Regions from separate parts of the Micromonospora sp. USAFONa4 genome, predicted to be linked through region 2. Evidence: riboswitches for the same ligand, from Rfam matches in the RefSeq annotation. Region 2 holds a riboswitch; the other holds the start of a gene.
What was found. A riboswitch is a leader RNA that binds a small molecule or an ion and turns the genes downstream of it on or off. The one in region 2 is predicted to bind thiamine pyrophosphate.

Region 1 (14,890 bases), 700 kb from region 2:
CCGTGGTGGTGACCGAGGCGTCGACGCTGGACGGCGCGGGGCACGCGGCGGTACGCGACCTCGCCGCGGACGCGCCGATCCACGTGGCCGCCCCGGACGGGTCCGTCCTCGGCACGGTGGTCGAGTGAGCGATCTCCAGCCGCGCCCCTACCGGGCCGGGTTCGCCTGTTTCGTCGGCCGGCCGAACGCCGGCAAGTCGACGCTGACCAACGCGATCGTCGGGCAGAAGATCGCCATCACCTCGAACAAGCCGCAGACGACCAGGCACATCATCCGGGCCGTCCTGCACCGCCCGGAGTCCCAGCTCGTGCTGGTCGACACCCCGGGCCTGCACCGCCCCCGTACGCTGCTCGGCGAGCGCCTCAACGACCTGGTCCGGCAGACCTGGAGCGAGGTCGACGTGATCGGCCTCTGCATCCCGGCGGACGAGCCGATCGGGCGGGGCGACCGGTTCATCACCGGCGAGCTGGCCGAGTTGAAGGCCACCGTGCTGGCGGTGGTCACGAAGACCGACCTGGTGGACCGCAAGCGGCTGGCCGAGCAACTGCTCGCGGTCAGCGAGCTGGGCGAGTTCGCCGAGGTGGTGCCGGTCAGCGCGGTCTCCGGGCACCAGGTGGACACCCTGGTCGACGTGATGACCGGCTACCTGCCCGAGTCGCCCCAGCTCTACCCCGACGACATGCTCACCGACGACCCGGAGCAGGTGCTTGTCGCCGAGCTGATCCGGGAGGCCGCCCTGGAGGGCGTCCGCGACGAGCTGCCGCACTCCATCGCGGTGGTCGTCGAGGAGATGGTCCCCGAGGGCCGGCTCATGAAGATCTATGCCGACGTCTACGTCGAGCGCCCCAGCCAGAAGGCGATCGTGATCGGCCACCGGGCGAGCCGGCTCAAGCACGTCGGCACCACCGCCCGCCAGCAGATCGAGGAGTTGCTCGGCACCCGGGTCTACCTCGACCTGCACGTCCGGGTGGCGAAGGACTGGCAGCGGGATCCGAAGCAGCTGCGCAAGCTGGGCTTCTGACGCCAAGGGCCGGGACGTGCCGCGTTCCGGCCCAGAGCCCGTCCGACGCATGATCGGTATCGGTCGGACGTATGGGAGATGTCACCTTCTGGTGGGTTCCCTTCTGTTTGGCGTGCTCGGCCCGGAGGGTAGGGGGTAGGACAGCCCCCGTATCCCCGGACATAGATGCAGGCTGATGCGAAACCGATACCTGGACCTGCTCCGCTTCCTGGCCATCGTTCGAGTCGTCGTCTACCACGTCACCGGTTGGGCCACGCTGACCCTCGTCTTCCCGGCGATGTCGGTGATGTTCGCGCTCGCCGGCTCGCTGATGGCGGCCTCACTGCACCGGTGGGGGCCGGGGGCGGTCGTGCGCCGGCTGCGGCGCCTGCTGCCGTCGCTGTGGGTGCTCGCCGCCGTCTTCGTACCGGCGATGCTGCTCACCGGGTTGCCGCTGAGCCCGAAGGTGCTGCTCTGGCTCTTCCCCATCGCCGACCCGCCGGCCAACGGCTGGGGCGCGATCGCGCTCAGCGTCATCTGGTACCTGCGCGACTACCTCTGGTTCGTGCTCGCCTCGCCGGTGGCCCTCTGGCTGTTCCGGCGCGCCCCGGTGCCCACCCTGATCGCCCCGTACGCCCTGCTCGCGGCGGCCGAACTGGGCCTGCTCCCGGCGCTGCCGGTGGCGCTGCACCAGTTCGGGCTCTACTTCGGGGCCTGGCTGCTCGGCTTCGCCCACCAGGCCGGCATGCTGCGCCGCCTCGCCAACCGGGTGCTGGTCCCGGTCGCGCTGGCCCTCGCCGCCGCCGGGGCCGCCTGGATCGTCACCCACCCCGGACCGCGCGGGTACGACCTGAACGACAACCCCCTGGGCAACGCTCTCTGGTCGGCGGCCTTCGTCCTCGTGCTGCTCGGTCGGGGGCCGGCGAGCGCACCCTGGGTGGACCGCAGCGCCGCGTTCGGCCGGGTGGTGACCATGTTCAACCGGCGGGCGCTCACCGTCTACCTGTGGCACATGCCGTTCGTGGTGGCGCTCACCCCACTGGTCGACGTGGTGGGCTGGTCGCACCAGGACCCGCTCGGCCTGGCGATCCGGGTGGCGCTGGTCTTCGCGCTGGTCGCGGCGGTGACCGCCCTCGTCGGCTGGGTGGAGGACGTGGCCGCCCGCAGGCCGCCGGAGCTGGTCCCTGGCCGGGCCCGTCCCGGCCCGGCCACCGTCGGCGCGCCCGCCGACGGCAGGGCCGGCGGACCGGCCACCCGGCACGCGGTCGACGGCGGGGCCGGCGGACCGGTCAGCGGGCGGGCGGTGGTGCCGGCGCCCCGGGCCACGCGCGAGCCGGAGACCGTCGAGATCAACGCTGGGTGAGCGTGATGTCGCCGCTGCCGGTGGAGAGGTCGAGCACCAGCGTGGCGGACGGGTCGTCGGTGACGCCCAGTTCGGCGTCGCCGCCGTCGGTGGTGGAGCGGACCCGGTAGCGGCCCGTTGGCACGACCAGATCGACGCTCCCGCTGGAGGCGTGCACCCGCGCCGAGGCCGGCGTCGTGAGGTCGACGGTGATGTCCCCGGAGCCCGTCTCCGCGTCCACCCCGCCGCCGAGGCGGTGCCCGGTGATGTCGCCCGACGAGGTACGCAGCGTGGCCGCGGCGGCGACCTCCTCCACCTCGACGTTGCCGGAGCCGGTCTGGGCGCGTACGGGCCCGCCGGCGCCGGCCACCTGGATGTTGCCGGAGCCGGTCTCCGCGCGTACGGGGCCGCTGGAGGCGGTCACCCGGATGTTGCCCGAGCCGAGCCGCATCTCCACCGGGCCCACCCTGCTCAGGTCGACGTCACCGGAGCCCGTCTCGCCCTTCACGCTCACCCCGTCGGGGGCGGTGACCTCGTAGGAGATGCTGCACCGGGAACCGCAGTCGGTGTCCAGCACCAGTTCGCCGCCCTTGACCTCGTACGTCGCGTCGGGCTGACCGCCCTGGTAGCGCACCACCCGCTTGATCCGCACCTCGTCCTGCGCGCCGATGGCGCGGACGGTCACGTCGCCGGCCCCCGGAAGCACCCGGATGCTGTTGATCCGGACCGCCTCGGTGTTGTCGTAGTCGAGCCGGCGGAAGGACAGGTTGTCGCACCCGGCGGCGACGATCAGGGTGGTGGCCGCAGCGAGCGCGGCGGCGGTGCGGTGCAGAGCCATGCGAGCACGCTACGAGGCGTGACGACCCCCGCGCATCGGGGTTCCGCGCGCGGACACCCCGAGCTGACCCTGATTCCGCACCCCGAGAGAATGGTCCGATGGCCGGGTACCGCCGACAGCTCTACCGCGACGACGCGGTGGTCCTGCGCGTGCAGAAGCTCGGCGAGTCCGACCGGATCATCACTCTGCTCACCCGCCGGCACGGCCGGCTCCGCGCGGTGGCCCGGGGGATCCGCCGCACCACCAGCAAGTTCGGGGCCCGGCTGGAGCCGTTCGGTCACGTCGACCTCCAGCTCGCCGGCGACCCGAAGGGCAACCACGGCAGCTCGCTGCACACGGTCAGCCAGGTCGAGGGCATCGACCTCTACGGCAAGCGGTTCCTCGGCGACTATCCCCGCTACACGGCGGCCAGCGCGATCGCCGAGACCGCCGAGCGGCTCACCCCCGTCGAACGGGAGCCCTCGCTGCGGCTGTTCCAGCTCACCCTGGGCGCGCTGCGGGCGCTCGCCGAGGGCAGCCACGCCACCACCCTGGTGCTCGACGCGTACCTGCTGCGGGGCATGACGCTCGCCGGCTGGGCGCCGGCGCTGACCGCCTGCGCCGTCTGCGGCACGCCGGGGCGGCACCGGGCGTTCTCCGTACCGGCCGGGGGCGCGGTCTGCCCGGACTGCCGGCCGCCCGGCGCGGCGCATCCGGCCCCGGCCACCATCGACCTGATGTCCGCGCTGACCAGCGGCGACTGGCGGGTCGCCGACGCCACCGAGACCGGCGTACGCCGGGAGTGCAGCGGCCTGGTCGCGGCACACCTGCAGTGGCACCTGGAGCGCGCGCTACGCTCGCTGCCGCTGGTCGACCGGGGCGCCCCGGGGGCCGGCCCGGTCCCGCCGCCGCCCGGCGTCGGGTCCGGTGCGGACGGTGTGAACAGGGGGAGAACCGAGTGATCCGATCGATGAGGGCCGGGCGTCGCGAGCCGGTGCCGCCGACTCCGCACCCGTCGGGCGCCCGGCCGCCGGCGCTGCCCGCCGACGCGGTGCCGAAGCACGTCGCCGTGGTGATGGACGGCAACGGCCGGTGGGCCAAGGATCGCGGGCTGCCCCGCACCAAGGGCCACGAGGCGGGGGAGTTCTCCCTCTTCGACACGGTCGAGGGCGCCATCGAGATGGGCATCCCCTACCTGTCGGCGTACGCCTTCTCCACCGAGAACTGGCGGCGCTCGCCGGACGAGGTCCGGTTCCTGATGGGCTTCAACCGCGACGTCATCCGCCGCCGCCGTGACCAGCTGGTCGACCTGGGGGTGCGGGTGGTCTGGTCCGGCCGGGCCGGCCGGCTCTGGAAGAGCGTCATCTCCGAGTTGCAGACGGCGGAGGAGATGTCCCGGGGCAACTCGACCCTGACCCTCCAGTTCTGCGTCAACTACGGCGGTCAGGCCGAGATCGCCGACGCCGCCGCCGCCATCGCCCGCGACGTGGCGGCGGGCCGGCTGGACCCCGGGAAGGTCAACGAGAAGACCGTCGCGAAGTACCTCTACCACCCGGAGATCCCCGAGGTGGACCTGTTCCTGCGTCCCTCCGGCGAGGAGCGGATCTCGAACTTCCTGCTCTGGCAGACCGCGTACGCCGAGCTGATCTTCCTCGACACGCTCTGGCCCGACTTCGACCGCCGCCACCTCTGGTACGCCTGCGAGCTGTACGCGCAGCGGGACCGTCGCTTCGGCGGCGCGCTGCCCAACCCGGTCGCCCCGCCGCCCGCCTGAGGCTTACCGCCCGGTCGTACGGGGTACCACGGTGGTCAGCAGCCACCGACGGAGGTGAACCCACATGATCCAGAAGCGTATTGCCCAGTGGGCGATGATGGCCGTCGCCGTGCCGTTGGCGGCGGCGGGCGCGCGCCGGCTCAGCCACACGCTGGAGTCCCGCCGCGGCCCGACCGGGGTGAGCCGCCTGCTCAACAAGGGCGCCGACATGCTCCGCCCGCAAAAGGCGAAGCGCCGCCGCTTCTTCTGACCACCACCCGCAAACCCGCACCCCGTGCCCTGACCCCACCCCCGACCCGTCGTCGATCATGCAGTCGTGGTGCCCCGCGAAAGCCCCACACCGGGGCGTTCCGGCCACCAGAAGTGCATGATCGGCCCGCGGGTCGGGGGTTCGGGTCAGGTTCTGGTTTCGGTGCGGTCGGTGGGCCAGCGGGTGTGGAAGGTGCCCTCGCGGTCCACGCGCTGGTAGGTGTGCGCCCCGAAGTTGTCCCGCAGCGCCTGGATCAGGGCGGCCGGCAGCCGCTGGGCGCGCAGCGCGTCGAAGTACGCCAGCGACGAGGCGAAGGCCGGAGCCGGCACGCCCGCCTGCGCCGCGTCGGCCACCACCCGCCGCCAGCTCGGCACGCCGTCGTTCACGGTGTCCGCGAACCACGGCGCCACCAGCAGCGTCGGCAGGTCGGGCCGCTCGTCGTACGCCTGGCGGATCCGGTCGAGGAAGCGCGCCCGGATGATGCAGCCGCCCCGCCAGATCGTGGCGGTGCCGCCCAGGTCGATGCCCCAGTCGTACTCGCGGGAGCCGGCGCGGATGTGGTCGAAGCCCTGCGCGTACGCGACGATCTTCGAGGCGAGCAGGGCGCGGCGGACGTCCTCGACGAAGACGTCGGGGTCCTCGACCCGCCAGGTCGCGCCCGCGTCCGGAAACGCCCGCCGGGCCGCCTCGCGCTGGTCGGCGTGCCCGGACAGCGAGCGGGCGAAGGTCGCCTCGGCGATACCGGTGATGGGGATGCCCAGGTCGAGCGCGCTCTGCACCGTCCAGCGGCCGGTGCCCTTCTGCTCGGCGCGATCCAGCACGACGTCCACGAACGCCCGCCCGGTGGCCGCGTCGGTGTGCGCCAGCACGTCGGCGGTGATCTCGATCAGGAAGGACTCCAGCTCGCCGGAGTTCCAGCCACGGAAGATCTCCGCGATCTCCGCCGGCTGCGCGCCCAGTCCGGCCCGCAGCAGGTCGTACGCCTCCGCGATGAGCTGCATGTCGGCGTATTCGATGCCGTTGTGCACCATCTTGACGAAGTGCCCGGCGCCGTCCGGCCCGATGTGCCGGCAGCACGGCACCCCGTCCACCTGGGCGGCGATCCGCTCGAAGATCGGCCCGAGCGTGCGGTACGACTCCGCGGATCCGCCCGGCATGATGCTCGGGCCGCGCAGGGCGCCCTCCTCGCCACCGGAGACGCCGGTGCCGACGAAGTGCAGGCCGTGGGCCCGTAGCGCCTCCTCCCGCCGGCGGGTGTCGGCGAAGTGCGCGTTGCCGCAGTCCACAACGATGTCGCCCGCGTCGAGCAGTGGGACGAGCTCGTCGACCACGGCGTCGGTGGGGCCGCCCGCCTTGACCATCACGATGACCGCGCGGGGCCGCTCCAGCGACGCGACGAAGTCGGCCATCGACTCGGCGGGCAGCAAGGTCCCCTCGTCTCCGTGCTCCGCGACGAGGCTGCGGGTGCGCTCCGGTGACCGGTTGTGCACCGCCACGGGGAAACCGTTGCGGGCCAGGTTGCGGGCCAGGTTCCGGCCCATCACCGCCAGCCCGGTCACGCCGATCCGTGCTGTCGCCCGCCCGGCCATCCGTCCGCCCTCCGCCGTCGACACCCGCCGGTGCGACCGTATCGCCCGGGCGGGCGTCCCGGAGGCGTGTCGGGCACCCCGTCACCGCCACGTGGCGGTCACTCCGAAGGGCGCGAGGGCCGGCCGACGATCCTGCGCCGGGCGGCCTCTGCGGAGGCGCGACCGGCCGGTCGCGGACCCCGCCGGTAATTCGGCTGCGCGCGAACGGTGGGGCGGCTAGCGTGTGGGCATGCGCAACTGACGCCCCACTTCCGAGCCGACCCGCCGCATCGCCGCGGGTCCGCGTGCTCCCGGGCGTCCGCATCCCGCACCTGCCGTCGACGGCGGTGCTTCTCGTGGTCGATCCCGGGCAGCTGTCCCGATCCCGCCCGACCGTCGCGTGACGGTCGCCGAACGAGACGGGCCCCGGTCACCGGACGTCGCTCCGGTGCGGCAGGGCCCGCAGACCGAGGAGGCACCGGATGCCCGCCAGGCGCAACCCGAAGAAGTCCCGTACCACCGTCCCCACGCCGTCCGTCGCGGACCTGACGCCCGTCAACCTCGACGAGGTGGCGGTCGCGCCGGTCGTGCCGGCGCTGCCGGTCGACCGGCCGGCGGCGCCGAAGGCCGGTCCGCCGGTCTCCGGCGCCGGCCGCTCCGGCGCGCTGCGCGGCCAGAAGGCCGGGCAGGCCCGCCGGTACGCCTTCCGGCGCAGCTGACGGTGCCGGCCGGGTGGAGCCGTCGTCACCGGCGCCTCCACCCGGCCCGCCCGCCCGCACGCGCTCGACCACCCGGGCATGCGCCTCCACCCGGCCCCGCCCGCCGACCAACGGGCGGCGTCAGCCGATCAGCGGGCGGAAGGTGCCGAGCAGCACGCTGACGGTCAGCGCGGCCCCGGCGAGCACCGCCGCGCCGGCGATCAGCAGGCCGTCGGCGGCGACGAAGCGCTGTCGCCGGGCGACGGTGCGCGGGACCCCGGCGTCGAAGCCCCGGGCGTCCATCGCCACGGCCAGCCGGGTGCCCCGGCGGATCGCCCCGACGAGCAGCGCGAAGGCCGTCGACACGAACAGCCGCAGCTTCGCCAGGGGGTTGCGGCCGGCCTCGATCCCCCGGCCGCGACGCGCCATGGAGATCATCTGCCACTCCTGTCCCAGCAGCGGCACGAGCCGGAACGCGGCCAGCGCCCCGATGGCGAACCGGGCCGGCGCCTTCGCGTTCTGGATCAGCGCGTCCGCCAGGTCGGTCGGGTCGGTGGTGGCGAAGACGATCACGCCGGGCAGCGCCACCGCGAACATGCGCAGCACCAGGCCGAGCGCGGTGAGCAGCACCCCGGAGGTGACCACCACCGGGCCGGCCTCGACCAGCACCCGGCCGGAGCGCTCGGCCGCGAAGAGCACCAGCGTCACCACCACGCCGACCGCGCCGACGAGCAGCGGCCAGGCCCGCCGCGCCAACACCCGGAGACGGACCCCGAACAGCGGCAGCAGGGCCAACTCGACGGCGATCGCGATGGCCGGGGCCACCGGGTCCAGGGTGGCGATCAGGATGAACGAGAACACCAGCGCCGCGGCGAGCTTGGCCACCGGGTTGCGCCGGGCCAGCAACGCCTCCGGCGCGGCGACCGGCTCGAAACTGATCACGCCCGCTCCAGCGCGGGGCGGCGGTCCGGGTGGGTGACCGGTGCGGCGGTTCGGACGCTGGTCACGTCCGCCCTCAGGCTGGGGCGGCGGTCTGGGTGGGTGACCGGTGCGGCGGTTCGAACGCTGGTCACGGGCGCTCCAGGGTGAGGCGGCGATCTGCCAGGGCGGCGACGAACTCCGGGTCGTGGGTGACGGCGACCAGGCCGTGCCCGGCGTCGCGCAGCTCGGCGAAGAGGTCCACCAGCTCCAGCCAGGTCCGCCGGTCCTGGCCGAAGGTCGGTTCGTCGCAGATGAGCAGGCGGGGCGCGGTGGCCAGGGCGGTCGCCACGCTCAGCCGCCGCGCCTCCCCGCCGGAGAGGGTGTACGGGTTGGCGGCGGCGAGTTTCGTCAACCGCAGCCGGGACAGCAGGGTGTCGACGGTGGCCCGGACCACCGCCTCGGGCTGACCGGTGCGGCGCGGGCCGAGCGCCAGCTCGTCGAAGACGGTGTTGGTGACGAACTGGTGCTCCGGGTCCTGGAAGACCGAGCCGATCCGGCGGGCCAGCGCCGGGGCGCGCCAGCGGTGCGGGGGAGTGCGGGCGTCTCCACCGGCCAGTGCCGTCGTCGCCGCGATCCGGCCGGCCCCGGGCTTGAGCAGTCCGCCCAGCAACAGGGCGAGGGTCGACTTGCCGGCCCCGTTGGGCCCGACGACGGCGAGCGCCTCGCCGGCGCGTACCGCCAGGTCGACGGGGGCCAGCCGGGGCGGCAGACCGAGCCGGTCGGCGGTGAGCAACACGTCGCCGGGCGGCGCGGTCGCGTGGCGGGGCGGTACCGGGCGGCCGGGCACCCAGACGCCCTCGTCGGCGAGCGTGTCGCCGTGCGTGCCGAAGACGGCCTCGGGTGTGCCGTCGGCGCGGACGCCGCCGCCCGGTTCGAGCACGACCACGCGGTCGACCAGGGGCAACGCCTCAGCGACGCGGTGCTCGACCAGGACCAGCGTGGTGTCGGCGTCGAGCGCGCCGGCCACCGCCGCCCGGATCAGCGCCGCACCGGTCGGGTCGAGGTTGGCGGTCGGCTCGTCGAGCAGCAGCAGGCCGGGGCGCAGGGCCAGCACCCCGGCCAGGGCGAGCCGCTGCTGCTCGCCGCCGGAGAGCGCGGCGGTGGGGCGGTCGCGGGGGTACGGGAAGCCGACCCGGGTCAGCGCCTCGTCGACGCGGGGCCAGATCTCCCCGGCGGGGGTGCCGCGGTTCTCCAGCCCGAACGCCACGTCGTCACCGCTGCGGGCCATCACGAGCTGGGTCTGCGGGTCCTGGAAGACGATGCCGACCCGCTCCCGGCCTTTGCGGGGGTCGAGCCCGTCGATCTCGACGGTGCCCTCCTGCTCGCCCGAGTCCTCGGGCAGCAGCCCGGCCAGCGCGGCGAGCAGCGTGCTCTTGCCGGCCCCGGAGGGCCCCAGCAGCAGCACCCGCTCCCCGGCTTCCACGCGCAGGTCCACCCCGCGCACGGCCCAGGCCCGGCGCCCGGCATGCCGCCACCCGAACCCCCGCAACGTCACCGCCCCCACGCCGCCCCCTTCCTTCCTGCCCGCCCGCGGGCGTTGATCATGAGGTTGTTGTCGTCCGGCACGGCGTGTCGTGGCAACAACTTCATGATCAACGCGGCCGGGTGGTGGGGGTGGGGGTGGGGGGTCAGATTGGGGTGCGGTCTCGGGCGGCGGGGAAGCGGTCCAGGGCGCCCGTGGTGGCCAGGGCGCGGGTCAGGGCCCAGCCGCCGGCACCCGCGACGATCGTGGCGCTGACGATGGTGAGCAGGGCGTAGGGGATCCGGTAACTGCCCAGCGCGTACTCGGTGTTCCAGACGAAGAAGTCGAACAGGGCCGCGCCGAGGCCGGTCAGCGCGCCCGCGATCAGCGCGGTGGGCAGCCGGAACGAGCGGTACCGGAACGCGGCGAAGGCCAGCTCGGCGCCGAGCCCCTGGATCAGGCCCTGGACGATGGTGACGCCGCCCCACTCCGAACCGAGCAGCGCGGAGACCGTCGCCGCCACCGCTTCGCAGAAGAGCGCCGCGCCGGGCTTGCGGATCACCAGACCGCCGAGGACGGCCGGAACCAGCCAGACGCCGTACATGATCGCCTGGCTGGCGGGGAAGAACGCGAACGCCGGGTCGACGGCCCGCCACAGCAGGCCCCAGGCCCAGAAGATGACGCCGAAGGCCACCGCGATCACGGCCGCGACGACGACGTCGACGGTACGCCACCGGGTGGCGGTGTTGTTGTCTCGCATGATTGCTCCCAGTCCCGAACGAGAACCAGGAGAAGACGCACGCCGCGCCCGGAACGTGCCGGACGTCGACGCGGCTGGAGGTCGACCGAACTCCCTGCGCTGGCATTACCCAGATCAGGTTCGAGGGTCTGCGGGCGGTGCCCGCACTCTCAGCGCTGTGCGCTCCCCTGTCGGATGTGAAGTTGTGGCCCGACGCTAACACCTTTGAAGATCATCGGGCAAAGTGATCTTTCCGCAGCTCACCAGCGCGGTCGATCGACGCCGTCCGTTCCGGCCCGGTACCCTCGGGCGGCCACTGGAGAACCGGCAGAGGGACACGTACGTGACATCCGAGGCTGACCGTCGCGCGCCGGACGGGTCGCACCCGGGTGCGGTGGGCGTGGCCGCTCCGGGCGTACGCGAGGAGAGGCCGGCGGCGCCCCGCGGCCCGGACCGGCGGGTCGGGTCGGTGGAGGTCCTCGCCGGCCTGCTGATCCTGCTGGTCGTCTTCCGCGAGCCGCTCGCCCGGGCCCTCTCCGCGCCCCGGTTGCAGACCTGGACCACCGTCTTCGTCTCGGTCATGGTGCAGGCGGTGCCGTTCCTGGTCTTCGGGGTGCTGCTCTCCGCGGTGATCGCCGTCTTCGTGCCCCGGTCGTTCTGGGCCCGGGCGCTGCCGCGGCACCCCGCGCTCGCGGTGCCGGTGGCCAGCGCGGCCGGCGTGGTGCTGCCCGGCTGCGAGTGCGGGGCGGTGCCGATCGCCGGGTCGCTGATCCGGCGCGGGGTCACCCCGGCCGCCGCGTTGGCGTTCCTGCTCGCCGCCCCGGCGATCAACCCGATCGTGCTCACCGCCACCGCCGTGGCCTTCCCCGACGACCCGGCGATGGTCCTCGGGCGGGCCGTCGCGAGCCTGCTCGTGGCGATGGTCATGGGCTGGCTGTGGCTGCGCCTCGGCCGGGCCGACTGGATCCGGCTGCCGCGCCGGCCGGAGCTGGACGGCGGCCCGCGCGGGCAGGCGTTCTGGGGGGCGGTCCGGCACGACGTCACGCACGCCGGTGGCTTCCTGGTCATCGGCGCGGCGGCCGCCGCCACGATCAACGTCGTGGTGCCGGAGCGCTGGTTGCAGACGCTCGCCGACGAGCCGGTGCTGTCGGTGCTCGCGCTGGCCGTGCTGGCCGTGCTGCTCTCCCTCTGCTCCGAGGCGGACGCCTTCGTCGCCGCCTCGCTGTCGCAGTTCTCGCTGACCTCCCGACTGGTCTTCCTGGTGGTGGGGCCGATGGTCGACCTCAAGCTCATCTCGATGCAGGCCGGAGTCTTCGGCCGGCGGTTCGCGCTGCGGTTCGCCCCGACCACCTTCGCGGTGGCCGTCGCCGTGGCCGCCGCGACCGGGGCGGTGCTGCTGTGAACCGGCAGGCGCAGGCGGTCGTCCTGCTGCTGCTCGGCGGTGCGGTGGTCCGGGCCAGCCTCACCGACCTGCACCTGCGCTACGTCAAGGAGGGGCTGCGGCCCTTCCTGATCGCCGCCGGCCTGCTGCTGGTGGCCGCCGCGGTCATGACCCTCTTCTACGAGCTGCGCCCGCTCCTTCGGCGCACGCCCGCCGGCCACCACGACGGCCCGGCCGGTGGATGGCGGCCCCGGCGCACACCCGGCCCCGACGCTCACCACGACCACGACCACGACCACGACCACGACCACGACCACGACGGCGACGGCGACGGCGGGCACGGCGGTGACGACGGGCACGGGCATCGCGAGCCGCGGGTCGGCTGGCTGCTGATCCTGCCCGTACTGGGCCTGCTGCTGGTCGCCCCGCCGGCCCTGGGTTCGTACGCGGCCGGGCAGGCCGGCACCGCCGTCACCACCCGGCAGCAGCCGTCCGACTACCCGCCGCTGCCCGCCGGCGACCCGGTGCGGGTGGCCGTGCTCGACTACGCCTCCCGGGCCCTGTTCGACCGGGGCACCTCGATCGGCGAGCGCCGGGTCCAGCTGACCGGCTTCGTCACCACCGGCCCCGACGGCCGGCCGCTGCTGGCCCGGATGGTGCTCTCCTGCTGCGCCGCAGACGGGCGGCCCGTCAAGCTGGGCCTGACCGGCGCCGCCCCCGACGGGCTCGCCGACGACACCTGGATCGAGGTGACGGGCCGCTACAGCGACCGCATCGCCCGCGACCCGGTCAACGACGCCGAGATTCCCTACCTGGACGTGGAGTCCTGGCGGCAGGTGCCCGTTCCCCGGCAACAGTACGAGTGACAGGTGGGCCCGGCAGTCCCGGGCGGCCGGGTGCGGCGCTGGGTAGGCTCACGATCATGCGGATCGAGGCCCGGGGGTTCACGTTCGACGTCCGCGTCGGCGGACCGGAGGGCGGCACGCCCGTCCTGCTGCTGCACGGCTTCCCCCAGCACGGCGGGGAGTTCGACGACGTGGTGCCCGCGCTGCACGCCGCGGGCCTGCGCACGTACGCGCCGGACCAGCGCGGCTACTCGCCGGGTGCCCGGCCCGAGGCGGTCGAGGCGTACCGGCTGCCGGAGCTGGTCGCCGACGCGGTGGGCGTACTCGACGCGCTGGGCGTCGACGCGGCGCACCTGGTGGGGCACGACTGGGGCGCGGTCGTGGCCTGGGCCGTCGCGGCCCACCATCCCGAGCGGGTCCGCACGCTGACCGCGGTCTCCGTGCCGCACCCCGCCGCCATGGCGTGGGCGCTGGCCGAGGACGCGGGGCAGAAGGCGCGCTCGGCGTACATGACGGTGTTCCGCAAGCCGGGCACGGCGGAGAAGGCGCTGCTGGTGCTGGGCGCGACCGGGCTGCGCCGGATGCTGCACGGGGTCGGCGACGACGCGCGGGTGGCCTCGTACGCGGACCCGATGCGCGAGCCGGGTGCGCTGACCGCCGCCCTGAACTGGTACCGCGCGATGTCCCGCCGGGACCTGGCCGCCACCGGGCCGGTGGCGGTGCCGACCACGTACGTCTGGAGCGGTCGCGACATCGCGATCGGCCGGACCGCCGCCGAGGCGTGCGCCGAGCACGTGACCGCAGACTACCGCTTCGTCGAGCTGCCCCGGGTGAGCCACTGGATCCCCGACGAGGCGCCCGCCGCGCTGGCCGAGGCGATCCTGGCCCGGGTGCACGACCCGGTCTGACCTTCCCCGCGACACCGGCCGGCGGACGCCGGGCCCACCCCTGACGGAGGTACGACATGGACCGAGCAGACACGACGGTGAAGGCCGAGGACTTCCTGGCCGTGGTGACCGACACGATGCACCGGGTCGCCGAGAGCCAGCGCGAGGCGGTGGGACGGGCCGCCGACCTGATCGCCGAGGCGGTACGCGCCGACGGCGTGGTCCACGCGTTCGGCACCGGCCACTCCGAGGCGCTGGCCATGGAGATCGCCGGGCGGGCCGGCGGGCTGGTCCCGACGAACCGCATCGCCCTGCGGGACCTGGTGCTGCTCGGCGGCGCCCCGGTCGACGTGCTCGGGCCGCTGCTGGAGCGCGACCCGGCGGTGGCGCACCGCCTCTACGAACTGGCCCCGGTCGGCCCCCGGGACGTCTTCGTGCTCGCCTCCAACTCGGGCGTGAACGGCGCGATGGTGGAGTTCGCGTCGCTGGTCAGGGAGAAGGGCCACGGGCTGGTCGCGATCACCTCGGCGCAGCACTCCGGGCAGATGACCTCGCGCCACCCGTCGGGACGCAAGCTCGCCGACTTCGCCGACGTGGTGCTCGACAACGGCGCCCCGTACGGCGACGCGACGCTGCCACTGCCCGGCGGGGGCGCGGTCGGCGCGGTCTCGTCGATCACCGCGGCGCTGCTGGCGCAGCAGATCACGGTCGAGGTGGTGGCGCGGCTGCTGGCGGCGGGAGAGCGGCCCCCGGTCTACCTGTCGGCCAACATCGCGGGGGGCGACGAGCACAACAACGCCCTCGAGGCCCGGTACGCGGGCCGGATCCGCCGCGGCTCCTGACGCCTTGTGGCTACGGCCGGCCGCATGACGGTCGACCCGGAACCGGCGCGCCAGACAGTGACGTGAGTCGGTTTCGCGCGTCGACGGGTGGGGCATCAGCGATGCTGCCGCCGGCCGCCCCCGCCGGCAGTACCGTCTGACCGGAGGTAGCGCGTGTCCAAGGAAACCGAGAAGCAGCGCTGGCAGCGCAACTTCGCCGACCTGCTCCAGGAGCTTCGGGTCGCCCAGACCGGCGTGCAGATCCTCTTCGCGTTCCTGCTCACCCTGCCGTTCAGCAACGGCTTCACCCGTACGAGCGGCTTCC
Region 2 (14,890 bases):
ACTACACCCTGGCATCCTCCGCCGGCGTCTTCTCCGCCGCCCGCCTCGACCCCGGCACGGCCGTGCTGCTGCGCAAGGCCGACCTGCCGGCCACCGACACCACCGGCGCCCTGCTCGACCTCGGTTGCGGCTTCGGCCCGATCACCTGCGTACTCGCGGATTCCGCCCCCACGGCGACCGTGTGGGCCGTCGACGTCAACGAACGGGCCCGGGAGCTCACCGCGGCCAACGCCGCGCGGGTCGGCGCGGCCGACCGGGTACGCGTCGCCGCGCCGGACGACGTACCCGCCGAGCTGACCTTCGCCGAGATCTGGTCCAACCCCCCGATCCACGTCGGCAAGGACGAACTGCACGCGATCCTGCTGCGCTGGCTGCCGCGCCTCGCCCCGGACGGCGTCGCCTGGCTGGTGGTGGCCCGCTACCTCGGCGGGGACTCGTTGCAGCGCTGGCTGGTCGAACAGGGCTGGCAGGTGGGGCGCCACGCTAGCCAGAAGGGCTACCGCGTGCTGCGGGTCACCCGGTAATTGGTTGGGCCGCCCGGCGGTGCTCGGGCAGGATGCCGGCGTGGGATACGTGGACGTGGCAGCGGTCGGGCACATCCTTCCCGACGGCCGGGAACTCTTCTCCGACGTGTCGTTCCGGGTCGGGGAGGGCGCCAAGGTGGCCCTGGTCGGGCCGAACGGCGCGGGCAAGACGACGTTGCTGCGGATGGTCGCCGGCGACCTGCCGGTGAAGACCGGCGCGATCGCGCGCGCCGGCGGGCTGGGCGTGATGCGCCAGTTCATCGGGATGATCGGCGACGAGTCGACGCTGGCCGACCTGGCCCTGTCGCTGGCGCCGCCCGCGCTGCGCGACGCCGGCCGCCGGCTGGTCGAGACCGAGGGGGCCATGCGCGCCGCCGAGGTCCGCGGCAAGTACAGCACCGCCGCCGGCAAGGCCCAGCTGGCGTACGCGGACGCGCTCGCGGCCTGGGGCGAGGTCGGCGGGTACGACGCCGAGGTGCTCTTCGACACGGTCGCCACCATCGTGCTCGGCCTGCCCTGGGAGAGCGCCCGGGAACGGCCCGTCCGGACCCTCTCCGGCGGCCAGCAGAAGCGCTTCGCCCTCGAACTGCTGCTGCGCGGCCCCGACGAGGTGCTGCTCCTCGACGAGCCGGACAACTTCCTCGACGTGCCCGGCAAACGGTGGCTGGAGGGGCGGCTGCGGGAGTCGACCAAGTCGGTGCTCTACGTCTCGCACGACCGGGAACTGCTCGCCCAGACCGCCGACCGGGTGGTCGCCGTGGAGGGCGGCAGCGCCTGGGTGCACCCGGGCGGCTTTGCGAGCTGGCACTCCGCCCGGCTGGCCCGGCACGCCCGCCTCGACGAGCTGCGCAGGCGGTGGGACGAGGAGCACCAGAAGCTGCGCGAGCTGATGCTGATGTACAAGCAGAAGGCCGCGTACAACGACGGGCTCGCCTCGCGCTACCAGGCCGCGCAGACCCGGTTGCGCAAGTTCGAGGAGGCCGGGCCGCCGCCCGTACCGCCGAAGGACCAGGACATCCGGATGCAGCTCACCGGCGGGCGGACCGGCAAGCGCGCGGTGATCTGCGAGCAGCTGGAGCTCGACGGCCTGACCTTCCCGTTCGACCTGGAGATCTGGTACGGCGACCGGGTCGCGGTGCTCGGGGCCAACGGCACGGGCAAGTCGCACTTCCTGCGGCTGCTCGCCCGGGGCGGCACCGACCCCGACCCGGCCAACGGACCGGTCGACGGCGCTGCCGCGCTCGCGCCGGTGGTGCACGACGGGGTGGCCCGGCTCGGCGCGCGCGTGCGCCCCGGGCACTTCTCGCAGACCCACGACCGGCCGGAACTGATGACGAAGACCCTCGTCGAGATCCTCTGGCGGGGCGACGAGCACCGGACCGGCATGGACCGGCACGCCGCGATGGCGGCGCTGAGCCGGTACGAGCTGGCCGGGCAGGGCGACCAGCGCTTCGGCACGCTCTCCGGTGGTCAGCAGGCGCGCTTCCTGGTGCTGCTGCTGGAGCTGTCCGGCGCGACGCTGCTGCTGCTCGACGAGCCCACCGACAACCTCGACCTGGCCTCGGCGGAGGCGCTGGAGGCCGGGCTGACCGCGTTCGAGGGGACGGTGGTGGCGGTGACCCACGACCGCTGGTTCACCCGCACCTTCGACCGGTTCGTGCTCTTCCGGGGCGACAACGAGGTGGTGGAGACACCCGAGCCGGTCTGGGACGTGGCGTGATCCCCACCGACCCGGATCGGCCGGCATAGGGTGGATCTCGTGACTGAGATGACCTACCGCCGGTTGGGCGACTCCGGGCTCGTGGTGTCCGTGGTCGGCGTCGGCTGCAACAACTTCGGCCGCAAGCTCGACCTCGACGGCACCCGGGCGGTGGTCGACGCCGCGCTCGACGCCGGGATCAACTTCTTCGACACCGCCGACATCTACGGAGAGCCGCAGGGCGGCTCCGAGGAACTGCTGGGCCAGGCGCTCAAGGGCCGGCGCGACGACGTGGTGGTGGCCACCAAGTTCGGCATGGACATGAACGGCATGAACGGCCCCGACTTCGGCGCCCGGGGCGCCCGCCGCTACATCGCCCGGGCGGTGGAGGCGTCGCTGCGTCGGCTCGGCACCGACCACATCGACCTGTACCAGATGCACGAGCCGGACCCGGGCACCCCGATCGACGAGACGCTCGCCGCGCTCGACGACCTCGTCCGCGCCGGCAAGGTCCGCTACCTGGGCAACTCCAACTTCGCCGGCTGGCAGATCGCCGACGCCGACTGGGTGGCCTCGTCGAACGGCCGGTCCCGGTTCATCAGCGCACAGAACCACTACAGCCTGCTGGAGCGCGGCGTCGAGGCCGAGGTGGTGCCGGCCTGCGAGCGCTTCGGCCTCGGGCTGCTGCCGTTCTTCCCGCTCGCCAACGGGCTGCTCACCGGCAAGTACAAGCGCGACGAGAACCCGCCGGCAGGCAGCCGCCTGGCCGGTGGCGGCCGGTACGCCGAACGGCTCGCCGCCGCCGACTGGGACACCATCGAGGCGATCGAGGCGTACGCCGCCGAACGGGGGCTGTCGATGCTCCAGGTGGCGATCGGCGGGCTGGCCGCCCAGCCGGCGGTGACCTCGGTGATCGCCGGCGCCACCACGCCCGAGCAGGTACGCGCCAACGCGGCGGCGGGCACCTGGCAGCCCACCGACGAGGACCTCGAAGCCCTGCGCGCAACCTTCTGAGCGCTCACCCTTGCCCGGGCTGCCACGGGTGGAACACCACAGACCCTTCCGGCCCCGGGAGACGTGCTTGGTGTTCCACCCGTCGGCATTGCTCGTCGTTGTAGTGGGGTGGTGCCGGAGCGGACGTGCCCGCCGCTGGGGTCGAACCGTCAGGGCTGTCACCGAGGGCGGTCAGGCGGAGGCGTGGCGTTCGCGGAGGGCGGCGGTGACGAGGCGTACCGTCCGGTTCCGGTTTCGGAGCACGTCGTCGGCGGTGAAGCGGAGGACGATCCAGCCGGCCGCGCGCAGCGCGTTCAGGCGGGCGACGTCCTGCCGGAACTGGACGCGCTCCCGGTGGTGGTCGCCGTCGTACTCGACCGCGACACGCAGCGTCGGCCACGCCAGATCGACCCGGCCGACCAGCCGCCCTCGGGAGTCGCGAACGTCGTGCTGCGCCGTGGGTGGAGGCAGGCCGCTGTCGAGCAGGAGCAACCGCAACCGGGTCTCCATCGGCGACTCGCTCAGGGGCTCGGCCAACGCCAGCACCTCCCGCAGCAGTGGCAGTCCGGGCCAACGACGACGAGCGTCGGCGTAGGCCCGTAGGGCCGGCAGCCCAATCACCCGACGGTGCATCAGCGCGTCGACGGCCACCAGAGCCTCGGCGCGCGGAGCCTGTCGCCCGAGATCGAACGCCGTCCGCAGTGGTGTGGTGACCGGTAGGCCGGTGAAGCAGGTCAGGTCGCCTTCCGGCAGGTGCGAACGGGTGACCGACAGTCGGGGATGCGGACGCAGTCTCGCCGAGCGAGGCAGGAGGACACTGACCGGCGCGTCCCGGGCCAACAGGTCGACGCCCCACAGGTACGCGGCACTCGTTCCGGCGATCGCGGCGCCAGCGGGCAGGAGGAGGGCCACCGCATCGCACCAGAGCCGATGGTCAGGTGCGCGCAGCGCGTCACGGTGCACGTACACGTCGGGCAGCAGGCGTTGCCAGGCCGAAGCGCGCAGCATGGCGCGGGTCAGGAGGCCGTCGGCGATGGCGGCGCTGGCCCGGAACGGCAGGAAGGCCAGGCGGGGTGGTACCCGGGCGGCGGAGGGCATCCGGACAGCATCGCGTGACGGGACGGTCACCCGCCGCCCCGTCCCTCGGCTTCGGGCGGTCGATGTGAAATCCGCGTCCCGACCTTGGCGGATCCGGCGATCCGTCGTACGGTGACACCCGCAAGTGACCCACGGGAGCCCGGTGGACCGGGCTGAGAGGGGGGCTGTCAGCCCCCGACCGTCGAACCTGATCCGGGTAATGCCGGCGCAGGGAGGAGTGTTGCCGTGCCGTCCCTCGGGCGACTGCATCTCATCACCGACACCCGACCCGGGCGGGAGCCGCTCACCGTGCTGCGGGCCGCCCTCGCGGTGGCCCGGGCGGAACTGGTCGTGCAGGTCCGCGTGGAGGACGACGCCACCGACCGGGAGGCGTACGACCTGACCCGCCGGGTGGTCGCGCTCTGCGCCCCGTACGACGTCACCTGCCTGGTGAACGACCGGCTGCACGTGGCGTTGGCGGCGGGTGCCGCCGGCGGGCACGTCGGCGCGGACGACCTGCCGGTGGGGGCGGCCCGCCGGGTGCTCGGCGCGACCGCCGTGCTCGGCGCCACCGCCCGTGAGCCGGGGACGGCCGCCGAGGCGGTCGCCGCCGGGGCCAGTTACCTGGGCGTGGGCCCCTGCCACGCCACCGGCACCAAGGCGGGGCTGCCGGCGCCGATCGGCCCGGCGGGGGTACGCGCCGTCGCCGACGCCGTGGACGTGCCCGTCGTCGCGATCGGCGGCGTGACCGCCGCTCGGGTGCCCGCGCTGCTGACCGCCGGGGCGTACGGGGTGGCGGTGGTGGGGGCGCTCTCCGGGGCGGCGGATCCGGGTCGGGCGACGGCGGAGCTGCTGGGAGCGCTGGGGTGCTGAACCGACCGGACGTCGCCGTGGTGGGGGCGGGGCCGGTCGGGCTGGCGGTCGCCTGGCGCTGCGCGCAGCGCGGACTGCGGGTCGTCGTGCACGATCCCGCCCCGGGCTCCGGCGCGTCCCACGTCGCCGCCGGGATGCTCGCGCCGGTCGCGGAGGCGTACTTCGGCGAGCACGAGCTGACCGGGCTGCTGACCGCCTCCGCCGCCCGCTGGCCGGCCTTCGCCGCCGAGTTGACCGCCGCCGCCAGCGTGGACGTCGGCTACCGGACCGAGGGCACGCTGATGGTCGGGCTCACCGCCGACGACCTGGCCGAGGCGCGCCGGTTGTGGGCGTACCAGCAGGGGATCGGACTGCCGGTGACGCCGCTGCGCCCGTCGGCGCTGCGGGACCGCGAGCCGGCGCTGGCGCCCCGGGTGCGCGGCGGCGCGTTCGCCGCCACCGACCACCAGGTCGACCCGCGCCGGCTCGTGCCCGCGCTGCGCACGGCCGCCGAGCGGGCCGGCGCCACGCTGGTGCCCGCCGCCGTGCGCTCCCTGTCCGACGTGGACGCCGGGGTCACCGTGGTCGCGGCCGGCTGCGGCGCGGCGGCCCTGACGGGGCTGCCCGTGCGGCCGGTGAAGGGGCAGGTGGTCCGGCTCCGCGCGCCCGGCGGCGGCGCGCCGGGCTTCCGGCACGTCATCCGGGGGTACGCCGACGGCGAGCACGTCTACCTCGTGCCCCGCGCCGACGGGGAGGTGGTGGTGGGCGCGACCGTCGAGGAGCGCTCCGACACCGACGTGTCCGCCGGGGCGGTGCTGCGCCTGCTCCGCGCCGCCGTCGACCTGCTGCCCGAGCTGGCCGAGTACGACCTGGTGGAGACGCTCGCCGGCCTGCGCCCCGGCACCCCCGACAACGCCCCGATCCTCGGCCCGCTGCCCGGCCGGCCCGGCGTGCTCGCCGCCACCGGACACCACCGGCACGGCATCGTGCTCACCCCGGTCACCGCCGACCTGATCGCCGAGCTGGTCGTCACGGGTGCGGCGGACCCACTGCTCGCCCCCTTCAGCCCGGCCCGGTTCGGTCACGACTTGTCCGCATCCGAGGAGGAGCACACGTGGAACTGACGGTGAACGGTGCCGGGCGTAGCCTGCCCGGCGGCTCGACCGTGGCGGACCTGGTCCGCGCGGTCACCGACCAGCAGCGCGGCCTCGCTGTCGCGGTCAACGGGGAGGTGGTGCCGCGTACGGGCTGGCCGGCGACCGTGCTGCGCGACGGCGACCGCGTCGAGGTGCTCAGCGCCGCCCAGGGCGGGTGACGCGGTGAGCTTCGACCTGGGCGGCGTGAGCTTCACGTCCCGGCTGATCCTCGGCACCGGCGGCGCGGCCAACCTGCGCGTGCTGGAGGACGCCATCCGTGCCTCCGGCACCGAACTCGTCACCCTGGCCCTGCGTCGCGTCGACACCGCCCCCGGCACCGCCGGCGGGCTGCTGGACCTGCTGGACCGCTGCGGCGTACGGCTGCTGCCGAACACCGCCGGCTGCTACACGGCGGGCGAGGCGGTCAAGGTGGCGCACCTGGCCCGGGAGGCGTTCGGCACGGACTGGGTGAAGCTCGAGGTGATCGGCGACGAGCGCACGCTGCTGCCCGACGGGGTGGAGCTGCTGCGCGCCGCCGAGGAACTCGTCGACGACGGGTTCGTGGTGTTGCCGTACACGTCGGACGACCCGATCCTGGCGCGCCGGTTGGCCGACGTCGGCTGCGCGGCGGTGATGCCGGCGGGCGCCCCGATCGGCTCCGGCCTGGGCGTGTCGAACCCGCACCACATCCGGCTGATCCGGCAGGGCGTCGACGTGCCGGTGATCCTGGACGCCGGCATCGGCACCGCCTCGGACGCGGCGCTGGCCATGGAGCTGGGCTGCGACGCGGTGCTGCTCGCCAGCGCCGTCACCCGCGCCGCCGACCCGGTGGCGATGGCAACCGCGATGCGGTACGCGGTCGAGGCGGGGCGGCTCGCGTACCGGGCGGGCCGGATCGCCCGTCGATTCCACGCGCTCGCCTCCACCCCGGACGAGGGACGGCCGGACCTGTGACCCGCCCCGCCCCCCTCACCACCCGGCCCGCAGCTGTCGCGTCGACTCCGCCCCCGGCCGGCGCGCCAGCTTCGGATTTGGATCTTGGTAGGGAAGAGCTCCTGGAAGGGCCGTTTCCTACCAAGATCTCGGGCGGGCCGGACGGCGTCCTGCTGCTGACCGACCGGCGGCAGGCTCGGCGGCCGTTGGCCGAGGTCGTTGCCGGGGCGGTGGCCGGGGGAGTGCGGTGGGTGCTGCTGCGGGAGAAGGACCTCCCGTGGGCCGAGCGCGTCGCCCTCGCCACCGAGCTGCGCGCGATCCTCGCCGAGGCGGGCGGCACCCTGGTCGTCGCCGGTCCCGACCCGCTCGACGGCGACGCGGTGCACCTGCCGTCGGCAGGGCCGTACCCACCGCCGCGCCTCGGCCTGGTGGGCCGCTCCTGCCACGACCTGGCGGAGCTGGCGCGACTGACCACCGAGGACTACGCGACCCTCTCGCCCGTCTACCCGACCAGCACCAAGCCCGGCTACGGCCCACCCCTGCGCCCGGACGGGCTCAGCACGCTGATCGCGGCCAGCCTCGTGCCGGTCCTGGCGCTCGGCGGAGTGCAGAGCCCGGACCAGGTGGCCGCCTGCGTCGAGGCGGGAGCCGTCGGCGTGGCGGTGCTCGGCGCGATCATGCGAGCCGACGACCCCGAGGCGGCAGCGGCCACCCTGACGGCAGCCGCCAACGCGGCGAGCCGGACCGGGCACGGTCGGCCGCAGCCCTCAGCCGCGACTACCCCGCAGGCCCGGCGCGAGATCCCGTACGCCATCACGGAAGAGGAACGATGACCCCGACGACCGTGCTCACCATCGCCGGCTCCGACTCCGGCGCCGGTGCCGGCATCCAGGCCGACCTGAAGGTCTTCGCGGCCCTCGGCGCGTACGGCACCAGCGTGCTCACCGCAGTCACCGCGCAGAACACGAGGGGCGTCGACGCCGTGCTGCCGCTGCCGCCCCGCACCGTCACCGAGCAGCTGGACAGCGTGCTCGCCGACTTCACCGTCCGCGCCGTCAAGACGGGGGTGCTCGGCACCCCGGCGGTCGCCGACGCGGTGGCGGGCGCCGCCAGGGACGGCCGGCTGCCGCACCTCGTCGTCGACCCGGTGCTCGTCGCCACCAGCGGGCACCGGCTGGGCGTGGTCGCCGCGGTGGAGCGGCTGCTGCCGTACGCGCAGGTGGCGACGCCGAACTGCGCGGAGGCCGCGGCCATCACCGGACGCCCGGTGACCACGGTCGAGGAGATGGTGGCCGCCGCCGAGGCGCTGGCCGCCGGCGGGCCGGCGCACGTGGTGGTGACCGGCGGCGACGTGGACGCCGACGGTGAGGCGGTCGACGTGCTGCACGGGGGCGGCGTCACCACCCTGCTCCGCGCGCCGCGGGTCGACACCCGGCACAACCACGGCACCGGGTGCTCGTTCTCGGCGGCGATCGCGGTCCGGCTGGCGCGCGGCGACGAGGTGCCGACGGCGGTCGCCGCCGCCAAGGAGTACGTCCTCCGCGCGCTGACCGGCGCGCGGCACTGGGAGCTGGGCGCGGGACGCGGCCCGCTGGACCACTTCGGCTGGTCCGCTTGATCACCAGGGAGGCTGTCATGCAGGCACGTCGCAAGGTTTACGTGGAGGGGTCCCGGCCGGACGTGCGGGTGCCGTTCGCCGAGGTGGAACTGACCGGCGACAACCCGCCGCTGCGGCTCTACGACACCTCGGGTCCCGGCTCCGACCCGGAGGTCGGGCTGCCGCCGCTGCGTGCGGGGTGGATCGCCGAGCGCGGCGACGTCGCACCGGTGCGGGGCGCGGGCACGCCGCTCGCGGGCGCGGACGGCCGCCGCCCCACCCAGCTCGCGTACGCCCGGGCGGGCGTGGTGACGCCGGAGATGGAGTTCGTGGCGGTGCGGGAGGGGATGGCGCCGGAGTTCGTCCGGGACGAGATCGCCGCCGGGCGGGCCGTGCTGCCGCTCAACGTCAACCACCCCGAGTGCGAGCCGGCCATCATCGGCAAGGCGTTCCTGGTGAAGGTCAACGCCAACATCGGCACCTCGGCGGTCTCCTCTTCCGTCGCCGAGGAGGTGGAGAAGCTGACCTGGGCCACCCGGTGGGGCGCGGACACCGTGATGGACCTGTCGACGGGGAAGCGGATCCACGAGACCCGCGAGGCGATCGTGCGGAACTCGCCGGTGCCGATCGGCACCGTGCCGATCTACCAGGCGCTGGAGAAGGTCGGCGGCGACCCGGTGAAGCTGAGCTGGGAGGTGTTCCGGGAGACCGTGATCGAGCAGGCAGAACAGGGCGTCGACTACATGACGGTGCACGCCGGGGTGCTGCTGCCGTACGTGCCGCTGGCGGTGGACCGGGTGACCGGGATCGTGTCGCGGGGCGGCTCGATCATGGCGGCCTGGTGCCTGGCGCATCACGAGGAGAACTTCCTCTACACGAACTTCGCCGAGCTGTGTGCGCTGCTCGCGCGCTACGACGTGACGTTCTCGCTGGGTGACGGGCTGCGCCCCGGCTCGATCGCGGACGCCAACGACGAGGCGCAGTTCGCCGAGCTGCGCACTTTGGGCGAGCTGACGAAGGTCGCCTGGGAGCACGACGTGCAGGTGATGATCGAGGGCCCGGGTCACGTGCCCATGCACAAGATCAAGGAGAACGTGGACCTCCAGCAGGAGTGGTGCCACGAGGCGCCGTTCTACACCCTCGGCCCGCTGACCACCGACATCGCCCCCGCGTACGACCACATCACGTCGGCGATCGGCGCCGCGATGATCGGCATGTTCGGCACCGCGATGCTCTGCTACGTGACCCCGAAGGAGCACCTGGGACTGCCGGACCGCGACGACGTGAAGGCCGGCGTGATCGCGTACAAGATCGCGGCGCACGCGGCCGACCTGGCCAAGGGGCACCCGGGCGCGCAGGCGTGGGACGACGCGCTCTCCAGGGCGCGGTTCGAGTTCCGCTGGGAGGACCAGTTCAACCTGTCGCTGGACCCGGAGACCGCGCGCTCGTACCACGACGCGACCCTGCCGGCGGAACCGGCGAAGACCGCCCACTTCTGCTCGATGTGCGGCCCGAAGTTCTGCTCCATGAAGATCACCCAGGAGCTGAAGGAGTACGCGGCGCGCGGCATGCAGGACAAGTCGGAGGAGTTCCTCTCCTCCGGCGGCCGGGTCTACCTGCCGCTCGCCTGAGCGGCGCGACCGGGCGTCCGACGACGACGCCCGTCCCCGCCGACGTTCGGGAGAAAGGGGCGGGCGTCCCCCCCCCGGCTCCGGTCACCCCGGGCGGGGCGGGCGTCGCCCGGTCGGTCAGTCGCGGTGGTGGCGACCGGTGGAGCGCAACGACCGCCGGCCGCTCTCCTGCTCGGGTTCGTTGTCCGGGACCGGCTTGCTGAGGCCGGTGACCCAGTCCACGTACTCCTCGTCCTGCGCCGCCAACGGCTCGGGCCCCCGGTCGGTCGGGGCGTCCTCGGCCCGGGGCCGGTTGCGGCGGAACAGGCCCAGCCGGCCCCGGCCCCGCCCGGTGGGCTGCTCGGCCTCGGCGGGCGACGCGGAGCCGGGCCCCGGCGCCTCCGCCCGGGCGGTGGGGATGCCGTTCTCCGGCGCGGCGTCGACGGGCGCTGGGACGGGACCTCCCCGTCGTGCGGTGGCGAGCGCCTCCCAGTTCGCGGCCCGGGCCAGGTCGGGCATCGGGGCCCGGTGGCGGGGCCGGGGCGTCGGGTCGGGGGCAGGTTCTGTGGCCGGCTGCGCCGCCTCGGCGGTGCCGTCGGCCTGGGGCCGGGGCGAGACGGGCCAGGGCGGGGCGGGCGGGGGCGCGGTGCCGGCGTCCGGCCCGACGGCCCGGCCGGGAGCCGCCTCGCCGTCCGCCGTGAAGAGCGGCACGGCGCGGTGGCCGCTGTCGTCCGGCCCCGGTACGCCGGAACCCGCAACGGCCGCGCCGCCGGGCGCGGCGTCGGCCGCGGCACCGGACTCGGGACCGGTCGTGCTGCTGGGCTTGGCGTCGGTCGTGCTGCCGGACCCGGCCCCGGTCGTTTCGCCCAACCCGGACCCGGCGTCGGTCGTGTTGCCGGACCTGGCCCCGGTTGTGACGTGGGGCTCGGACCTGGCCGTGTTGTGGGGCTCGGACCCGGTCGTGTTGTCGAGCGTGGTGCCGGTCGCGGTGTCGGGGCCGGTTCCGGCTGGGGCACCGGGCTGGGGGCTGGTCGTCGTGTTGGGTGCGGTCGTGCCGGTCGTGGTGTCGGGCGCGGCGGAGGCGTCCGGGGACGGCGACGACATCGCCGAGCCGGGTGCGGTGGCCCCGGTCTCGGGGGCGCCCGTGGCGACGGGTACCGGGCCCGCACCCTCCGGTGCCGTGGTGGCGGCGGGCTGGCGCGTCGAGCGGGGCTTACGGGTGCGGCGGGGCTTGGGCGCGTTCGGGACACCCCGCGGGTCGGCGACCGCTTCTGCCGGCTGGCCTGCGGGTGTGGGCCCCTCGGCCGGCTGTGTTGGTCCCTCTGCCGGCTGGCCTGTGGGCGTCGCCGCCCCGGCCGGCTGTCCGTCGGGCGCCGCCACCCCGGCCGGCTGTGCCACGGTCGTCGCCCCTCCGGTCGACCGTTCGGCGGGCGTCACCTCCCCGGCGGGCTGCGCGTCGGGCGCCGTCTTCCCGGCCGGCGGCGCCTCGTCGGCGACCGGTGCGGCCGGGACGGTCGGGGTTGCTGGGACGCTGTTGCCGGGAGCCGAGGCCGACGGTTCGGCCGTCCACGCGGGAACCCCGCTCGCCCCGATGTCGGCGGCGGGAGCCGGGACGGTTCCTCCGTCGGCGGGCCAGTCCCAGTGCGGGGGCACGGCCCGGGGTGCCGCGCCGTCGCCGGTCGCGGCGGTGACCGCGCCGGAGCCCGTACCGCCGCCGGCCTGGTCGGCGACGACCAGGGTGGCGCCGGCCAGGTCGACCGTCTCCGGCTCGTCGCTGTTGGTGGGCGCTGCGGTGTGCGGCAGGGCCGGACCGGTGGGCAGCGGCCGGAGGATGTCGGTCGGCTCGATGGCCCCGGTGGGGGCGGTGCGCGCGACGAGCGGCCAGCGCAGCAGCGCGGCCGCGGCCGAGCCGAGCGCGCCGACGGCCACCGCGAGCAGCGCCGCGTAGTACGGCGTGAGTTGGTAGCGGTCGGCGGTGTCACCCGGGCCGGCGGTCAGGTAGGCGAACGCGACCAGCGCCGGTCCCGCCACCCCCGTCGCGCCGCTGACCAGCGGCGGGTGGCCCCGCCACCGGGCCAGCCCGCCGGTCGCCGCGCCGGCCAGCAGCGCCACCAGCGGCAGGACCACCAGGGCCAGCCCCTGCACCGCGCCGGCGTCGAGCGACGCCGGCTCCAGCACCCCCAGTCGTACGGTGTCGAACGGGCCGGTCGAGACCAGGGACGGGGCCACCGAGACCAGGGCCAGCAGCCAGACCGCGCCCGCGATCGCCGCCACGTTCCATCCCACCGGCGGCTGGAGCAGGACGGCGACGGCGGCGCCCGCACCCACCAGCGCACCGAGGACCGCGCAGATGCCGACGGCCCAGACCGGGTCCATCGAGACGAGTTCGGCCGCCCGGGCCGGCTGCATGCAGAGCGGCGCGACGACGGTGGCGCCCAGCGCGGCGGCGCCGGCGACGGCGAGCAGGCGCCCGGTGCCGGCCAGCCCGCCGTCCCGGCGGGCCAGACGCTCGGTGAGCACCGCGCCCACCACGGCGGCGTTCGCCGCGAACCAGCCCGCCCAGACGAGCTGGGCCGGCCACTGGTTGACGGTGGCGCCGGTGAAGGTGCCGGAGAGCCGGACGATGCCGAAGCCGAAGGCGATGCCGAGCTGACCGGCCCCGGCCAGCAGGCTCACCCCGAGCGCGGTGAGCAGCAGTCTGCCCCAGGTCCGAAAGGCCATGTCCGGCACGTTACGCACCTGTTGACCAGGCCGCCACCGGCGCGCCGCGAGCGGGGGGCGACCCGCCGGCCGGCGGTTACTTCAGTTCGACCAGCCGGGCCAGGTACGTCGTGTCGCCCACGTTGGTCAGCATGTGCACGGCGCCCGGATCCCGGTAGACCACCCCGCCAGTCGGCTCGTCGGCGTCGATGAGGGTGCCGTCGATCGTCTGTACGACGTTCTTCGCGCCCTGGATCGCCACCACGAGGTACGGGTGGTCGTGCCGGTGCAGCGGCTGCCGCTCGCCCGGCTCCAGCCGGATGTGCCAGACGCGGACGCGGTCGTTCTCGTACACGATCTCCTGGCCCACGGGGCCGAGTTCGAGGTGTGCGTCGGTCATCGGGTTCCGTCCAGTCGGGGGAGCACCTCGGCGGCGATGAGCTCCAGGTGGTCGAGGTCGGCGAAGTCGACCAGGCGCAGGTGCACCCGGGTGGCGCCGACGGCGGCGAACTCGCCGATCCGGTCGACGAGCTGCGCGGGCGAGCCGACCACCGCGTCCTCCGGCGGCAGCGCGCTCGTGACGTGCAGCGGGGCGGCGCGGCGTTGTGCCTCGGCGTCGGTGCGGCCGATCGCCACCACGATGCCGGCGGAGAGGGTGAGCGGGGCGCGTCCCGACTCGGCCCGGCCGGCCCGGTCGCAGGCCTCCCGCACCCGCTCGTACGCGGCGGCGGTCTCCGCGACCGTCTTGAACGGCATGTTGAACTCGTCGGCGTACCGGGCGGCGAGGTCGGGGGTGCGCTTCGGGCCGCGTCCGCCCACGATGACCGGTGGGCCGGGCACCTGCACCGGCTTCGGCAGGGCGGGGGCGTCCACCAGTCGGTAGTGGTCGCCGGTGAAGCTGTACGTCTCGCCCGGCGGCGTCCGCCACAGCCCGGTGACGATCTCCAACTGCTCGGCCAGCCGGTCGAAGCGCTCGCCGACGCCGGGGAACGGGATGCCGTGGGAGGTGTGCTCGCGTTCGTACCAGCCGGCGCCGATGCCGAGGTCGACCCGGCCGCCGCTCATCTGGTCCACCTGGGCCACCATCACGGCCAGCGGGCCGGGCAGCCGGAAGGTGGCGGAGGTGACCAGGGTGCCGAGCCGGATCCGGCTGGTCTCGCGGGCCAGCGCGGCCAGCGTCAGCCAGGCGTCGGTCGGGCCGGGCGGCGCGGGCTCGTCACCCATCGCCTGGTAGTGGTCGGCGCGGAGGAAGCCCTCGAAGCCGCCGTCCTCGGCCAGCCGGGCGAAGCGGAGCTGGTCGTCGTAGCTGGCGCCCCGGTGAGGCTCGGTGAAGACGGTGACCCGAATGCTCATCGTGTTTCCGCGCCGGCTGTCGCCGGCAGGTCCCGCTCCATGAGGAGTTCGTGCAGGTCGGCGCTGACCCGGGCGACGTCCGCCAGGTGCGCGTTGCGGCCGAGGGTGCGCGGTCGCGGGATGTTCACGTCGACCACCTTGCGGATCCGGCCGGGGCGGGGGCTGAGTACGACCACCCGGTCGGCCAGCAGCACCGCCTCGTCGATCGAGTGGGTGACGAAGACGACGGTGGCCCCGGACGTCATGTGTACGCGCTGCAACTCGCCGGAGAGCTCCTCGCGGGTGAGCGCGTCGAGCGCGGAGAACGGCTCGTCCATCAGCATCACCCGGGGCTCGCCGATCAGCGACCGGCACAGCGAGACCCGCTGCTGCATGCCGCCGGAGAGTTCGTGCGGCAGCCGCTTCTCGAAGCCGCC

Region 1: linked by a shared signal. The riboswitch ahead of AC0OO9_RS07530 (ECF transporter S component) and the one ahead of thiE (thiamine phosphate synthase) in region 2 are both predicted to bind thiamine pyrophosphate.

What each region holds. Positions count from the first base shown of each region.
Region 1 covers NZ_CM170072.1:1,822,766-1,837,655, reverse strand. Annotated here, with positions in the region: gene AC0OO9_RS07590 (cytidine deaminase) at 1-128, shown strand, start outside; gene era (GTPase Era) at 125-1,021, shown strand; gene AC0OO9_RS07580 (acyltransferase family protein) at 1,197-2,363, shown strand; gene AC0OO9_RS07575 (DUF4097 family beta strand repeat-containing protein) at 2,350-3,180, opposite strand; gene recO (DNA repair protein RecO) at 3,279-4,121, shown strand; gene AC0OO9_RS07565 (isoprenyl transferase) at 4,130-4,933, shown strand; gene AC0OO9_RS07560 (hypothetical protein) at 4,998-5,183, shown strand; gene gndA (NADP-dependent phosphogluconate dehydrogenase) at 5,330-6,772, opposite strand; gene AC0OO9_RS07550 (hypothetical protein) at 7,234-7,470, shown strand; gene AC0OO9_RS07545 (energy-coupling factor transporter transmembrane component T family protein) at 7,591-8,391, opposite strand; gene AC0OO9_RS07540 (hypothetical protein) at 8,388-8,522, opposite strand; gene AC0OO9_RS07535 (ABC transporter ATP-binding protein) at 8,519-9,934, opposite strand; gene AC0OO9_RS07530 (ECF transporter S component) at 10,059-10,652, opposite strand; TPP riboswitch at 10,726-10,831, opposite strand; gene AC0OO9_RS07525 (permease) at 11,032-12,033, shown strand; gene AC0OO9_RS07520 (TIGR03943 family putative permease subunit) at 12,030-12,878, shown strand; gene AC0OO9_RS07515 (alpha/beta fold hydrolase) at 12,935-13,765, shown strand; gene AC0OO9_RS07510 (sugar isomerase domain-containing protein) at 13,822-14,586, shown strand; gene AC0OO9_RS07505 (DUF6328 family protein) at 14,740-14,890, shown strand, end outside.
Region 2 covers NZ_CM170072.1:2,523,407-2,538,296, reverse strand. Annotated here, with positions in the region: gene AC0OO9_RS10755 (class I SAM-dependent methyltransferase) at 1-524, shown strand, start outside; gene AC0OO9_RS10750 (ATP-binding cassette domain-containing protein) at 565-2,244, shown strand; gene AC0OO9_RS10745 (aldo/keto reductase) at 2,275-3,237, shown strand; gene AC0OO9_RS10740 (DUF559 domain-containing protein) at 3,409-4,314, opposite strand; TPP riboswitch at 4,437-4,545, shown strand; gene thiE (thiamine phosphate synthase) at 4,540-5,166, shown strand; gene thiO (glycine oxidase ThiO) at 5,160-6,269, shown strand; gene thiS (sulfur carrier protein ThiS) at 6,260-6,460, shown strand; gene AC0OO9_RS10720 (thiazole synthase) at 6,465-7,235, shown strand; gene AC0OO9_RS10715 (thiamine phosphate synthase) at 7,361-8,047, shown strand; gene thiD (bifunctional hydroxymethylpyrimidine kinase/phosphomethylpyrimidine kinase) at 8,044-8,832, shown strand; gene thiC (phosphomethylpyrimidine synthase ThiC) at 8,850-10,442, shown strand; gene AC0OO9_RS10700 (hypothetical protein) at 10,560-13,142, opposite strand; gene AC0OO9_RS10695 (cupin domain-containing protein) at 13,219-13,521, opposite strand; gene AC0OO9_RS10690 (LLM class F420-dependent oxidoreductase) at 13,518-14,468, opposite strand; gene AC0OO9_RS10685 (ABC transporter ATP-binding protein) at 14,471-14,890, opposite strand, start outside.